DNA from 2 places in the Bradyrhizobium sp. 2S1 genome. Region 2 is predicted to be linked to the other one. Evidence: riboswitches for the same ligand, from Rfam matches in the RefSeq annotation. Region 2 holds a riboswitch; the other holds the start of a gene.
What was found. Region 2 has a riboswitch for cobalamin ahead of HAP54_RS22740 (ribonucleoside-diphosphate reductase subunit alpha). Riboswitches for the same ligand answer to the same signal wherever they lie in the genome.

Region 1: linked by a shared signal. The riboswitch ahead of HAP54_RS06560 (TonB-dependent receptor) and the one ahead of HAP54_RS22740 (ribonucleoside-diphosphate reductase subunit alpha) in region 2 are both predicted to bind cobalamin.

Annotation. Positions count from the first base shown of each region.
Region 1 is NZ_CP147717.1:1,349,441-1,357,406, forward strand. It holds gene gspD (type II secretion system secretin GspD) at 1-2,237, shown strand, start outside; gene HAP54_RS06550 (tetratricopeptide repeat protein) at 2,314-2,787, shown strand; gene HAP54_RS06555 (PepSY domain-containing protein) at 2,797-4,290, opposite strand; gene HAP54_RS06560 (TonB-dependent receptor) at 4,293-6,239, opposite strand; gene HAP54_RS06565 (hypothetical protein) at 6,211-6,684, shown strand; cobalamin riboswitch at 6,679-6,874, opposite strand; partial or broken gene HAP54_RS06570 (CobW family GTP-binding protein) at 7,103-7,966, opposite strand, start outside.
Region 2 is NZ_CP147717.1:4,805,216-4,813,181, forward strand. It holds gene HAP54_RS22725 (IS1380-like element ISBdi2 family transposase) at 1-356, shown strand, start outside; gene HAP54_RS22730 (hypothetical protein) at 721-918, opposite strand; gene HAP54_RS22735 (hypothetical protein) at 1,145-1,348, shown strand; cobalamin riboswitch at 1,601-1,814, shown strand; gene HAP54_RS22740 (ribonucleoside-diphosphate reductase subunit alpha) at 2,024-3,862, shown strand; gene HAP54_RS22745 (ribonucleotide-diphosphate reductase subunit beta) at 3,853-4,926, shown strand; gene HAP54_RS22750 (hypothetical protein) at 5,443-6,366, opposite strand; gene HAP54_RS22755 (nodulation protein NolW) at 6,620-7,318, opposite strand; gene HAP54_RS22760 (nodulation protein NolB) at 7,509-7,966, shown strand, end outside.

The DNA of each region.
Region 1 (7,966 bases), 3.5 Mb from region 2:
TCACCGACAAGGTGCGCTCGCTGGATCTGCTGCCGCGCCAGCCGCAACCGGTGAGCGCACTCGCGGCGACACCCGGCAACCAGGGCGGGAACGTCCGCGCGTCGATGTATGAAGGCAGCGACGTGACGGCCGTCGCCGACGCGCGGCCGCAGCCGACGGCGAATGGCAATGGTTTCGATCTGAATTTCGAGAGCACGCCGGTGGCGACCGTCGCCAAGGTCGTGCTCGGCGATATCCTGCATGTCGGCTACACTATCGACCCACGGGTGCAGGGCACGGTGAGCCTGGTGTCGGTCCGCCCGGTGCCGAAATCCGACATGGTGTTCGTGCTTGAAAACGCGCTGCGCCTGAGCGGCGTCGTGCTGCTCAAGGATACCGCGGGCTATCGCCTGACGCCGCTTGGCGACGCCGTCGGCGGCGGCCGCATCGATGCCGCGGCAGCCAATCCCGAGCCCGGTTTCGGCGTCTCGGTGGTTCCCCTGCAATATGTGTCGGCCCAGACCCTGCTGAAGCTGACCGACAGTTTTGCCACCAGGGCGGGCGCAATCCGCGCCGACACCACGCGGAATCTTCTGCTGATCCAGGGCACCGGGGCCGAGCGCCGCACCGCTGTCGACACCGTGCTCAGCTTCGACGTCGACTGGATGCGCGGCCAATCGGTCGGCATCTTCCCGATCTCGAGCGGCTCGCCCGCGCCCGTGATTGCCGAGCTGGAGAAGATCGTCGATTCCGGCGAGAACGGCCTCAGCCAGAACGTGATCAAATTCATGCCGATCGCACGCCTCAATGCGGTGCTGGTCGTGACCAAGAAGCCGGACATGCTGCACACGGCCGCGACCTGGATCAAGCGGCTCGACCGCAACGACACCGCGCGAACCACGGTCCATGTCTACCGCGTCAAGTATGGCGATGCGCGCCAGATCGCGCGGGTCCTGACCGACATGTTCCTCGGCGGCTCCTCAGGCAATTTGCTCGACAGTGCCGACAGCCAGCTCGCGCCGGGCTCCGGCACCTCGTCGACGTCAAGCGTCGCCGATCGTCTGTCGCTCAACAACAACAACGGCTCGAATTCGAGCATGGGCGGCTTCGCATCCCGCGGCACGTCGGGGACAGGTGCGACGGGCCAAGGCCTGGGCCAGGGATTTGGCGCCGGTGGGCAAGCCAACAATCCCAATGCGGGCCAGGGTAACAATGCCGCGCTGGATGCCGGACGCGGCGCCAGCGGCGGCAACGGCCAGCCCGTGCTGCAGGACGTCCGCATCACGCCCGATGTCGTGAACAACAATCTCCTGATCTATGCCGACCAGGCCAACTACCGCATCATCGAGTCGACGCTGCTGCAAATCGACGAGCCACAGCTCCAGGTCGCCATCGACGCGACGATCGCCGAAGTCACGCTGAACAACACCCTGTCCTACGGCGTGCAGACCTATCTCACCAGCCAAAACCTCGGCCTGAAGCCGAACACCGGCTCGATCCTTGGCACCCAGGCCACCAGCGCGCCCGCGACCACCACCGACGCAACCACCGGCGCGGTCTCGGTGGCGGGCTCGCTCACCAATGCTTTCATCAACCAGAGCTTTCCGGGCTTCAACTTCCTGATCGGCTCCGCGACGCAGCCGAGCCTGATCCTGGACGCGCTGCATGCCGTCACCAGCGTCAAGGTGCTGTCCAATCCCTCGCTGGTCGTGATCAACAACCAGGTCGCGACGCTGCAGGTCGGCGACGTCGTCCCGGTCTCGACCGGAAGCGCGACGGTGCTGACCACGAGCAACACGGTGGTCAACACCATCGACTATCGCAACACCGGCATCATCCTGAAGGTCTCGCCACGCGTTAGCGTGAACGGCACCGTGCGGCTCGATGTCGAGCAGGAGATCAGCAACGTTCCCCAAAGCAGCTCGGTAAACCTGACGACTACAGTGTCGGAGCGGCGGGTCAAGAGCCAGATCGCGGTCGCCAATGGCCAGACCGTGCTGCTGGCGGGCCTGATCAGCGAGCAGCAGAGCGGCAACCGCAATGCGCTTCCCGTGCTCGACCAGATTCCTGGCCTTGGCGACGCCTTCGGGCATCAGAGCAACGGCACCCAGCGCACCGAGCTGATCATCTTCATCCGCCCGCAGATCATCCGCAACGGTACCGACGCCCAGGTCGTCGCCGAGGAGCTTCGATCGAAACTGCGCGGCAGCATCGCCACGACATCGACCAATGCGCCGATCACCACCAGCTTCCACTGAGCCGGGCAACAGGATGCTCCGCATGCCCGCGCTGCGAACCCGCCTCTGCGCTACACTTGCGGTCGCGCTTTGGGCGATGACCGCATCCGTCGCGAGCGCCGACAGCCTTGCGCGCGGAACCGCCGCCTTTAATCGCGGCGACTATGTCAGGGCGTCTCGGGAGCTCGCGCCGGCCGCCGAGCGCGGCAATGCGCGCGCGCTCGGCCTGCTCGGCTTCATGTATGAGCACGGTTTTGGCGTGCCGCAGGCCTATGACGCCGCCGCCGATCTCTACTATCGTGGCGCCGTGCAGGGCGACCCGTTCGCGCAGGCCATGCTTGGCCTGATGTACGACAAGGGCCACGGCGTTCCGAACGATTACGTGCTGGCCTACAAATGGCTCAATCTGGCGGCCGCCCGCACGAACGGACGGCAGCGCGACGCCTATCTCCGCTTCCGTGATGCGGTCGCATCAAAACTCTCGCGCAATGAGATCATCGCCGGCCAGCGGTTTGCATTGGGATGGGTCCCCGGCCCGCCGGCGCCGAACGTGCACCTGACCGTCAAGTAGCTGCCGCGATCACGGCGTCCGCACAGGGATCGCGGACACGCGTCTCCTTCGCACCGGCCGCCGCAGCCGGCGCCAGCCGATCACGATGCCGCTGATCGAGACGATCGTGCCAACCGCTGACAGCAGCCACACCACGACGTCGCGTGCGGGAGAGATGCGCAGCAGCAGCGGGAAATCCAGGTTGTGCAGCGCGTTGAACAACCAGCGATAGGAGCGGCGACTGTCGTCGCTGCGGTCGAGAATTTCGCCAGTGACCGGAGAGATGTGCAGCCAGGTTTGCGCGGGATCATCAAAGCCGGTCCGCAGCACGGGGAGTTCGCGCGCGTTGTGCAGCGTGTACCAATAGGCGTCGGGTTCATCGAGCTGTTGGACCGAGTTCATGGCAGCTCCGGGCACCGCGCGCCGGGCGGCTGCGATGATCTCGTCACGCGAGAGAGACGCGGGCGCGCCGGTGGCGGGATCGGCGAGGCTGCGACGGCCATTGCTGTCATCGAGCATCATCAGCTTGTGTCCGCCGATCCAGACGAAGCGCGCCTCCACGGCCGGCACGGACGGCGACGACTGGAAGCCGGTGGCGATGTCGGGCGCGTCATGGCCGCTGTAGCCGACCACGATCTCCCTGGTGACGCCGCGGCCGGAGAACGCGCCGCCGGGATTGAGCGACAGCCAGCCGCTGAACACCCAGGTGAAAACGCAGATGCCGCCGATCAGCCCGGCGATGTGATGCCAGGCCATCCAGCCGCGGTACGGCGAGATGGCGCCGCTTGCGTAGCGACGCATCAATCGAAGCCGTAGAATGCCGATCCAGAAGCCGGTGACCGCGACCACGAGGCACACGCCCGAGATCCACAGCACCACGTCTCGCCACAACGGGCCGTCCTTGCGCAGCACGGTCGGATAGATCCAGTGCGGGATCGAGCCGAGCCAGTTCCAGACCCGCTCCCGCCGCGTGGTGTCGAGCGCGATCTCGCCGCTGCGCGCGGAGACGTAGAGCTCGGTCCCGTCAGCGTCGCCGAGGCCGATCAGATAGAGCGGCCGCAACGGGTCGAAACGCGCAGTGACCGACCATTGATCGCGCGTCACCGTGTCGAGCAACTGCGGACGCACCGCTTTCGGGTGATGACCAGCGATGGCCAGCGCCTGGTCCGGTGCGATCCGGTCGATCACGCTGCCGTCGATCGCCGAAATGGTGACGGCGGCTCCCTTCCAGCCGGCTACGCGATAGACCGGAACATCGGCCATCATCGACAGCCGCAGATCGCGCGGATATTGCTCCAAGCCTGCGATCGCCATCGCGCGGTCAGGCGCGATCTGCACCTTGCCCCACGAAATGAACGGGAGCGCGGCCAGGCGCTCGCTGTCGGTGAGGCGCGGAAAGGCCACGTACATCATAACGAGGCCTGAGATGAACCACATCGCGAACAAGAGGCAGGTCGCGATGCCGATCCAGCGATGGACGACATAGAGCCATCGCCGCCCTCGCCGGATCAGAGCGTTGCGCATCGTCAGAACTTCACGTTGACGGAGAGTTCCGCGGTGCGCGGCATGCCCAGCAGCCACTGCCCGGCATAGGGCGACGTCACCGCGTAGACCTTGTCGAACAGATTGTAGACGCGGAACGCGACCGTGGTGCGCTCATCCGGCTTCCACCTGACACCGCCATTGACCACATTGTAGCCCGGCCGCAACTGGGTGTTGGCAAGGTCGGAGTACATCTGGCCGACGATCTGGACGCCGCCATAGACCGACCAGTTGGATGCGAAGTCCCAGGTCAACCAGATGTTCGACACCTGCTGCGGTACGTTGATCGGAACGTTGCCGGCATAGCTGACGAGCTTTCCACCCACCAGCTGGCTGTTGTTGTCGTACTTCGCCTGTAGCAGCGCGACATTGGCGTCGATACGCCAGCCATAGTCCAACGCCAGTCCGACCGATGCCTCGACGCCGCGCGATGATTGCTGGCCGACCTGCAATGCGAGGCCTGCGGGGTTGTTCGGATCGGCAACGAGCAAATTGTTCTTGACGATCTGATAGCCCGCCAGCGTCCACTCGCCGCGTCCGCCCAGGAACGACTGCTTGACCCCGATCTCGGTCTGCTTGCCGGTGGCGAGCTGGAAGGTCTTTTGCGTGGCCGACAGCGAGATCAGATTGCCAACCGGATCGACGCCGACCGCATACTGACCATAGAACGCGAGGTTCCTGATCGGTTCATAGACTACCCCGGTGCGCCAGCTGGTGCCCGAGAGCGCGACGTCGAAACTGTTTGACGGCGTCCGATAGTCGGTGCGGTCGACCTCGGGGCGATCGTACCTGACGCCGGTGACGAGCGACAATTGATCAGTCAGCGACAGACGATCCTCCGCAAACAGCGCGTATTGATTGACGATCGCATTGAAGCCGGGCGATGTCGCGGTCGTCGTCGCGAAGAACGATCCTGGATCGAAGACGTAGGGGTTGACTGACGACGCGCCGCCAAACGGCGAGTTATTGGTGTGGGTGAAGTCGATGTGGTTAACGTCGAATCCTGCGACGAAGCGGCTCTCGAGGCCGAGGATGTGGCCGCTGAAGGTCGCGTCCATCCGGTTGCCGGCCTGCTTCTGGTCGTGGAAGATCTCGATATAGTTGCCGCGATCGATCAAGTTGGTCTTCGGATTCCAGGTATAGCTCTCGATGTCGCGCCAGTGCCGCTCGCTGGTCAGGTAATACAGCGTATTGTTGATCTTGATGCCGTCGGCGACGTCCCACTCGGTCTTGAACTGGGTCCAGCTGTCCTGATAGCGGATCGTGCTATCTGACGCGTTGTAATTCTTGAAGCGCAGCGCGTCCTGGATCGCGCCGTTGATCAGCGGCGTGCCGAAATAGCGCGACGGGCTGCGGTCGCCATAATCCTCGGAGAGCGTGAAGGCGAAATTTTCGGACGCCTGCACCCGCACCGCGGCGGAGACCACCGCGTTCGAGGTCTTGTCGCGATCGACCCAGCCGTCCGACATGTTGCCGGTGGCATTGATGCGGTAGGATACATTGGGATTGATCGGACCGGTGCTGTCGACCGAGAGCCGCCGCGTCATGTTGCTGTCGAGCGAGACCTCGGCTTCGTTGTAGGGCGTGCCCAGCGGCTTTTTCGGAATCACGTTGATGACGCCGCCGATTGCGCCTTCGCCGTACAGCACCGAGGCCGGGCCGCGCAGCACCTCGATACGTTGCGCCGACCAGGTATCGTACGGGAACGTCAGGGTTCCCGAGCCGATGTAGAAGCGCGTGCCGTCATACAGCGTCATCACCGAATTGCTGCCGGCGAAGCCGCGGGTGCTGAACGACAGGCCGCCATTGCCGGGAGCGGGCGTTGCGGTGAATCCGGCTGCGTCCTGGGTGACGGCGTCGGTGACATTATGCTGGCCGCGTTCGGCGATGGTCTGCGACGTGATGATCTCGACGCTGGCGGGCGTCTGCAACGGCGTTAGATTCAGACGGCTGCCGGTGCTCCCCGGCTTGGTGGCGTTGAGCGTCGGCGATGCCGACCCCGAAGCGCCAGACGCCGCGGCGCGCGGCGTGTTGCCGGTTGCCGCGGCCAGTGCGGGTCTGGAGCGTGGCCGCGACGACGACGCCGAGTTGCTGCTTCGCGCCGCGGGCTTGGGCTTTGCTGATGCCGAGGGCGAGACCTCGATCGGATCGAGCCTGGCTGGTGGCGGTGTTTGTGCTCCACCTTCAGCCGGCAGCAGCAGCGATGACAAGGAGCAAACGAGGCCGAGGCGCCAGCGGCGCGCAACGGGAGAAGACGGAGACATGAAAGGACTCGCGGTAACGTGGCACGTCACCGCGAACGCGGACTGGCGCATTGCCCAAAAGGCAGTGCTCCGATCGCACCAGGACGCCCCCGCCCGATGTGCTCGCGTGTGACCACGACTGACGGCAGGTCTCCTGGCTCACGGGTCGTCGCCTGTCGACGCCTTCCCGGACCGAATGGCCCAGTGGCAAATTGACGAAAGGCTCGCCGTTTACAGTTGCGGGGACAGCTGCGGCATTGGGGTTACCCTCGCACCGCATTCCCTTTTGATCCCCGAAGGGAACCGTCGGCAAAAACGATAGGTGGTGCGGGATGGGCTGTCAATTCGATGTGATGGTCACGCGCATGCTTTGCGGGACGGTGCTGCAGCGATGACACAGCCACATCTACGACTGACGCGGAGAGTTAACACGTCATCCTGAGGAGCGCGGCACGCGCGTCTCGAAGGATGCACGGCCCGGCTCGTGGCCGTCGATCCTTCGAGACGCCGCTTCGCGGCTCCTCAGGATGACGGGGAAACGTAAGTTCGCATCACTCGGCTTCGACACATCCCTGCATCACCTCATCGATCTCCGCCCACGAGAGCGCACCCATCTCGGCGATGAACACGATCCGCGTGCGCGGCACGCCAGGCGACGGCACGCCGCCGCAGCCAAGGTCGCGCGTCCGCCGGCGAGTTGAAACACCGTCAGCCGCCCCGGCTGCTCCACCGTCTCGAACAATCCCTTCGATCGCGCGAGCTTCGGCGCCAGCCTGCCGATCGCCTGCTGCAAGCGCGGCAACCGCACCGGCCGCTTGGACGTCCAGCTCAGGGTTTCGAACCGGTCGGACGTGGGCCGTCGCGGCATGGTCTCACGCGGCGCCGGCAAATGATCGAGATCCGCCGGAAACAGTAATTCTGCCGACACCTCGCCATGCAGTGCATCGACAACAACCGCCGCCGGCCGTACCGCGCGCACGGCACCGCGGATCGCGGCGCGCACGGTGGCATCAGCCAGATCGACCTTGCTCAGTGCCACCACATCGGCCGCCCGCAGTTGCGACCGCAGCAGCGCATCGTCCAGCGCGGCCACAGGCTGCGTCGCGTCGACCACGCACAGCACGGTCTCCAGCGGCGCTTCCTTCCAGACCACGGGGTCCATCAGGTTGCGCACGATGTCAGCGGGATCGGCGATCCCGCTGGTCTCGATCACGATGAACTCAGGACGCGGATCACGCCGCAGCAAGGTTGCGAGCGTGCGCAGCAGATCGCCCTCGAGCGTGCAACAGATGCAGCCATTGCTCAGGCTCACCACGCCATCGCTGGCGCCGGCGATCAGCTCCGCATCGATGTTGACGGCGCCGAAATCGTTCACCACCGCGGCGATGCGCCGCCCTTCCGCATGCGCCAGCAGA
Region 2 (7,966 bases):
CCGAGTGGATCTACGACAGCCTGTATTGCGCGCGCGGCCAAGCCGAGAATCTGATCAAGCTGCATAAGACACAGCTCGCCTCCGATCGCACCAACTGCCGTTCGGCGCTCGCCAATCAAGTCCGCCTCGTTCTCCACACCGCCGCTTATTGGCTGATGCTGACCGTGCGCGACGCGATTCCCAAAGCCCGGGAATTGGCCACAGCCGAGTTCGCGACGCTGCGTCTTCGTCTCTTGAAACTCGCTGCCCGTGTCGTTGAGACCACGAGCCGCATTCGCCTTGCGTTTGCCGCGGCATGTCCCGAAGCCGACCTGATCCGCGGCTTGCCAGGCGCGCTGCTGCCGCTCGGTCCTTGACCGGCGGGGCGTCCGCCCCCCGTTCGCCCAACCTACACCTCAAGCGCGTTGCAAAGTACCGGTCGTCAGGCGGTGAAAAGCCGAAGGCAATCCCGCGCGCCTCGTCAGAGCAGATGTGCGGCCACATCAATCGGACTAAAAAAAGCACTCTCACGAATAGGACGGGCTAGGGACGTTAAAAGGAAATCGCAGCAGCCCGCTGCCAAAAAGATGCAGGTGCATTCGGATTCGCGGACCCGCTCGCAGCTCGGATCTGAGATCATTGAATGCGCATCTAACTGGTGGCATGTGCCAAGTCTCACTTGGCACGTCTTCGATTCGATCACCACGCGGGCTGTATCTCTATGTGGCGCCGAGCATCGGCTCACCCATCATCAAGCTCGCTCATGGCCTCATCCATATCCGACTGGGAATCGCTTATGACTTGCGTGGCGACGGAAACGAGAGCCTTTTCGAATGCTCGGCGCAGTAGCGCTGCACGCGTGTCATCGCCGCCGCTCTCGGCGGTGTCGGAGGGGGCGCCAACCTGCGGCGCTGTTGCATTAATATCGGCTGCGTTCATGTCGTAACACCCGGATAGCGGCGTCGCCGCGAGATGACCTATCCGCTTCATGCTAGCAGGGGCAGCTTGCGAAAAGCTGACTAAGATCGAGCCTCCTTGGCGGCTTCATCCATGACCACGCAAGTGAGGACAACCGCTGTGCCGGCAAGGTCATTACTGCGATCGGAGCTCTGGTAAATCATGGCGCCAAAACACTTGGCCACGTCAGCAAGCGCGACGGCGACTGTTGCGCGTTGAAGGCTCAGTGGTACCACAAGCATTTGTGGAGCTATCGTGCTCGATCTGGCGCGCGCGGCAAGCCACCGAGATCGCACGATCATGGCAGGGACGCACCTCACGCCAGTTCCACAAGAAGAGCAACACCTTGCTGGCGCAGCTCGATCGCATTCTCGACCGCTTTGAATTGCAAGCCAAACGTTGCGCGTCATGAGATTATCCCTCGCCAGCATCGCCCAGAACCTTCGCCGAACGGATTCCTATCCAACGCGGGCTCGCATAGGCACCCGTCATCGCGACGGAGCATCGAAATCAAAATGCTGCCACTCTTTTCACGGAATGGGCCGAAGCAGGGGGGGGGCATTTGCTCGAACAGAGCGTTGCGGGCCCGGACCCGGAGCGGACGTGGCGTCCTGCGTCTCGACTCCCCTGGCACAAGCCTTGACGAATCTCGACGCGCGGCGTCTGTATGTAGATCTGCCACGGTCTTCCATTCTGCATCTAGTAGGATGGAAGCTAAGAGGGAACCCGGTGCGCCGGTAACGGCTATTCCGGGGCTGCCCCCGCAACTGTAAGCGGCGAGCGGTTGTCATAATGGTCACTGGCCGCGACAGCACCGGGAAGGCCGACAGCCGCAGCGACCCGCGAGCCAGGAGACCTGCCGCGACAGAATAGAACGTCCTCGGGCGGGGTGCCCCGTGCGTCGCTTGCAGCCTGGGACGTTTGACCCGTCTCCTCGCAAGTCGTGCGCGTGGCTTCACCCCCTAACATCGCGGGGTTGCCGATGTCGCCGTCTTACGATTTCAATCAGCATGGTCATCTAATTGAGTGGCCGAGTGTGCGGCCGTGGCCGGCGCGGCCAAAGTCTGCCGCGCCTCAGCGGTGTGTTGTGCCGCCGCCGTCATCGGCTCCGCTGCCGCGGCCTCTCGCGCCATTGCCAAAGCCGTCCGATCTCACGCTCGATCGATCGCGCGACGGCCTGCTGACCGCGTTCGGCAAGCTAACGCTGACCGATCGCTATCTGCTCGTCGGCGAAAGCATCCAGGACATGTTCGCGCGGGTGTCCTGTGCCTTCGCGGACGATGTTGCGCACGCCCAACGTCTCTATGACGCGATGTCTCGGCTGTGGTTCATGCCAGCCACGCCGGTGCTGTCCAATGGCGGCACCACGCGCGGCCTGCCAATCTCGTGCTTCCTTAACTCGGTGTCGGACTCGCTCGAAGGAATCGTTGGCACCTGGGACGAAAACGTGTGGCTTGCCTCCAACGGGGGCGGTATCGGCACGTACTGGGGCAATGTTCGCTCGATCGGAGAGAAGGTGAAGGGCGGCGTCAGCTCAGGCGTCATCCCGTTCATCCACGTCATGGACGGCCTGACGCTGGCGATCAGCCAGGGCTCGTTGCGGCGCGGCTCGGCGGCGGTCTATCTCGATATCCAGCATCCCGAGATCGAGGAGTTTCTCGAGATCCGCAAGGCGTCCGGCGACTTCAACCGCAAGAGCCTCAACCTGCATCACGGCATCAACCTCACCGACGAGTTCATGCGTGCCGTGGGCGCCGGCACCGCGTTCGCTCTGCGCAGCCCGAAGACGAACGAGGTCGTCCGCGAGATCGACGCGCGACAGCTATGGCAACGCATTCTTGAGAACCGGTTGCAGACAGGCGAGCCTTATCTCTTGTTCATCGACACCGTGAATCGCGCGCTTCCCAAGCACCAGCGCGAGCTCGGTCTCAAGGTCTCGACCTCCAACCTGTGCAGCGAGATTACGCTCCCGACCGGCATCGACCATCGCGGCGAGGAGCGCACCGCGGTGTGCTGTCTGTCATCGCTCAACCTCGAGACCTGGGACCAATGGAATGAGGAACCCGGCTTCATCGAGGACGTCATGCGCTTCCTTGACAACGTGCTCACCCACTTCATCACGACGGCGCCGGAGGGTATGAAGCGGGCCCGCTACGCCGCCCTGCGCGAGCGCTCCGTCGGACTTGGCGTGATGGGCTTCCACTCGTTCCTCCAGGCGAATGGCATTCCAATGGAGAGTGGCTTGGCGAAATCATTCAATCTAAAGATGTTTCGGAAGATCCGGGGTGATGCCGACGCGGCATCCGTCGCCCTTGCTCGCGAGCGTGGCCCGTGCCCGGATGCCCTGGAACGTGGCGTGATGGAGCGCTTCAGCCAGAAGATCGCGATCGCGCCGACTGCTTCGATCAGCATCATCTGCGGCGGCACCAGCGCATGCATCGAGCCGATCCCGGCCAACATCTACACCCACAAGACGTTGTCTGGTGCCATCTCGGTACGTAATCCTCATCTGACCAGGGTACTGATCGCCAAGGGCGCCGACACCCCGGTGACCTGGCAGTCGATCATTGCGCAGGAGGGTTCGGTCGCCCATCTCGACATTCTGTCGGAACACGAGAAAGCGGTGTTTCGCACCGCCTTCGAGGTCGACCAGCGCTGGATCGTCGAGCTTGCAGGCGACCGGGCCGCATTCATCTGCCAGAGCCAGTCAATCAACCTCTATCTGCCGGCCGAGGTCGATAAGTGGGACCTCCACATGCTGCACTGGACGGCGTGGAAGCGTGGGGTGAAGAGCCTTTATTACTGCCGTTCAAAATCGATCTCGCGCGCGGCGTTCGCCGGCAAGATCGTCGACGATGACGAGGCCGCGCCGCGGCAGCCGCCTGCGCAGCGCGCCGATTATGAGGAGTGCCTCGCATGTCAATGATCGATCTCTCGTCTGTCGATCCGCGCACGCTGATCGGCAAGGGGCGCGTTGGTCTCCTTGACTCGACGGGCAGCTATGACGTTGATCGCTACGCTTGGGCCTACGAGTTCTGGAAGCGTCAGCAGCAGACGCATTGGATGGCCGAGGAGGTGCCGCTCGGCAACGACCTCAAGGACTGGGCGTCGGACCGCGTCACCGCCAGCGAGCGCGCGCTGCTCACCCAGATCTTTCGCTTCTTTACTCAGTCGGACATCGAGGTCGGTGACAATTATCTCAAGCGATACATCCCGATTTTCCAGCCGCTCACCGTCCAGATGATGATGGCGGCCTTCACGAACATGGAGACGGTCCACATCGACGCCTATGCGCTGCTGCTCAAGACGCTCGGCATGCCCAAGACCGAGTTCGAGGCATTTCGCAGCTATGCGCAAATGCGCGCCAAGGCGGACTACATGCACGAGTTCGGCGTTGACACCGTGGCCGATGTCGCGCGCACCCTGGCTATGTTCGGCGCCTTTACCGAAGGCATGGCTTTGTTCGCGAGCTTCGCTATGCTGCTCAATTTTCCGCGCCACAACAAGATGAACGGCATGGGACAGATCGTAAGCTGGTCGGTGCGCGACGAGAGTCTCCACTGCGAGGGCGTCATCAAGCTGTTTCACGAATGGCACCGCGAGACCGGCGCCGTGACGCGCTCGGTCCGTGACGACATCGTCGATGTCGCCAGAACGATGGTAAAGCTGGAGGAGAACTTCGTCGATCTCGCCTTTGGCCTGGGCAAGATCGAGGGCATGCGTCCTGAGCAGATCCACGCCTACGTCCGTTATGTCGCCGACTGGCGACTGACCCAACTCCGGATTGCCCCGGTTTTCGGCTTCTTCAAGGCCGAGGAGGATGGGTTCACGCAGCTCAAGCCGCATCCGCTGCCTTGGCTCGTCGAGATTCTCAATGGGGTCGAGCACGCCAATTTCTTCGAGCAGCGCGCCACGGAGTACTCCAAGGCGGCGAGCCGAGGCAGCTGGGACGGCGAGGACGGGGTGTGGGCGGCTTTCGGCCGTATGTAGGCAACCGGAACAGCATGCGTCCATTCATACATCTTGGAGGTTCGCGGAAGTCCTCTGCTGCGGCTTCCGGCGGCACAGCGGACTCAAGCGGCATCATCCACGCCGCTCGAAAATCATAACGGGGGAACACCCGCCCACGGGGCCGATGTACCAAAGTGAAGTCTGATCTTGTGCTGAGTTGCTTCGGTGCGGCAGACTTCGAAAAGGCGATCACAATCGTTGCAATTTGCAGGACCAAGCGCGGGCATTGGTCGGCGATCTTTGAGGCGCGCTCGCCTTGCGGGAAAGTCGGCGTGACCTCATCGATGCGGACCAATGGAACCGGTTTATGCACACCTGCACAAAAGGGCGGCGAAAGCCTGAGTGGAAGCCGCCAGTCTGTTCAGGGCGACCGTGCATGCGATGACGGCGCTTGATGATCAGGGTCATCGACGCGGCCGTCTCCATACAGCAAACGGCCGGGAGGCGAGTAGAGTGAGGAGGCCAGTTGGTGATCGCTCCTCTTCAGCCGTACAGCTAGACAATTTCGATCAGGTTTCCGCATATCGAGTGGACGCCTTGAAAGGAACTTGGCCGGCGGAGTATCCGCCAGCCAAGAGCGATCGTCATCACGTGCTCCTGCTGTTGGCGGAGACAATCTATCAACCTTCGCACATGGCCCTTGTCGCGGCTAAAGCTATGGGCACTAGCCGGCGGGCGGATCTTGCCCCGCGTCTGCCGGCCTGTCTTCGTCCACATCTGCGGGCCAAAGGCTCGGGTCCAGTGCTGGCGTGAGGCGAATGAAGCCCTCGTCTCTCCATTCGGCCGTGTGAGGTACGCCGAAAAGGGTAAAGACTTTGGTCGGGTGGTCTTGGGCGGCAGTACCCCGCTGCGCTCCAGCATGTCGATCTGAGCGCTTGTGGCTGTTTGGCCCATGAAAACCCAGTAGTCCTTGGCGAGACGTCCGTCCCGCATACGGAACTCGGAAAGTTCTGGCGGTACAACTTCGGAAGGCCCAGCCTGAGATGGTCCGGCGTGCGAGGGATTTTTATCCATATCCTGCCATAGCAAATCTTGGTCGAAATCAGGATGCGCCTCGATCGCCTGAGCGATCGTCTGCTGCGAGAGGTGATGCGGGGACCGTTCTGGTGCTGGATCTGCACCGAGCGCAGCCGGCGCATGCGAATCATCCTCCCAACCCAAGCCTGGCGAATAGGGTTGCGCTATATCCAGGTACGGCGAAAAAGGGTGCCGAGCATCCAAGTACGGCGAATAGGGATGGCCTGCGTCCAGATATGGCGAATAGGGCTCCCCCGGCAGCGCGGGCGAGGCGGTACGATGTGGCGCAGCACCACCCTGAGCGCCGTTGAGCTGCTGCTCAAAGCCGGTAGCGTCCGTGGGCGGTAGCGGTGAATTGGTGTCCGGGCTCGTGTTCGATGGTCCGATTTCGTTGAAATCCATCCTGTCACTCCCGCATGATGGAGCAGCTCGAGCAATGCGAAGGCTCCTGCCCTGCGAGACCGAAGCAGCTGTTTCGGAGGTTCGCGTTGATCTTCAAGCCCTCCTGGATGCACACGTCTGGCGCGGTCGATGCGAGGCACCGCCATCCAGACAGGCTCATCCTGGGTGAGGCAGCTTTCGAAAAGCTGACGATCAGATGGATTTAAGCGAATGCAGTTCGGATCCTCGGCTCGAGCTCTCTCGTATTGTTAAGTCACTTCTGGCCTGCAGCTTCGCGCACGATGCCGTCCTGATGCTGCGCTTCTGAGGAATAGTGGCTTTCAGGTCGTCCGTCGCGAATGACCGTGCTCGAGGAGCCACGAAACAACATCAAAACCGACCCCAGTGGCGGCTTTTCAGCAGCGGTTGGATTCCGCCGCGCCTGCGCCTCCGCCACAAGGCCCTTGAGCGTTTGGTCCACGAGCGCGATGAAGCGCGGCGGGCCCGAAGCCAGGACGAGGCCATCTCCTGGAGCCGGCTTCACGATATAGCGCTCATCGGAGATGTTGAGCACATCGAGCGCGGTCCTGAACGCATCGAAGCTGATCGGATTCAACACAATGAGACGGCTTTGCGCCTCTTGAGCCGCGGATATGTAAAGCACGAGACCGTCGTAATACCATTGAAGATTGTACAGATTGGTCAAGCGCTCGAGGAACTCTCGCGGTGGCAGGTCCGGCATTCGCCCACGAATCCGGCCCTTTACCTCGGCGCTGACATTGACCCTGATATTGTGATTGTTGCCGAACTCCTGCAGCGCGGCGGAAAGGTCCTGATCCAGAACCGTGTAGCTGTAAGGAGCCGACGGCAGTGAGAGGGATGCGCCGAGCGCGCTTACCGTTCCCAGATAGACAAAAACTCCGACATGGAGAACTCTCCTCAAAATGTAGACCGTTGTGGATCGGATGAGCATTCCCGAAGGCCTTCCGCCTGAAAACAAACCTGGAATTTCATTCCAACGTGAAGGCCAAACGTGATCTTTAGATGACGTAACCAGCGGCATCTTCGTCAGGTTTTCGTCAGCTCGCCAATCTACGCTCATGATCCGTTCGTCGTTCAACAATGCCTGATCTCATCACACGAGCACAATGACTCCTTATATGATGGTAGGCGCAACGCCGATCTCTCCCCATTCAGCTGACTGTGTTTCCAGTGCCTGCTCGCCGGCAGTCACTGGCGAGCAGGCTCACTTTGAGCAGTCCCTTGCGCAAGCGTCTTCCAATGAGGTCGCCGCCTCGTCAGTCTCAGCTAGAGCGGCAGTCGCTCCGCCGGTATCGGAGGTTCAGCGAGCGAGCGCGCTCGCAAGTCCGCCGGGCGATCGCGTCCTTCATGCACTTTCCACCATGTACCGGAGCCATGCCGTTTCTCCCGCGGTCAGCGGCGCGCCTGCTCCGAATGGCGTGCAAGGGGGGCCGGCTGCGCAGCTGCTCGTGCAGGTGGATGATGTTGGCACACATGCGGCGGTTAAGCCGATAGGTTCGGATTTCGATTCGATGATGGTTGGTCTGCGTGATGTCTACAGAGACGTCGTTCAGGTTTCACTTGTCTCCAAGAGCACCAG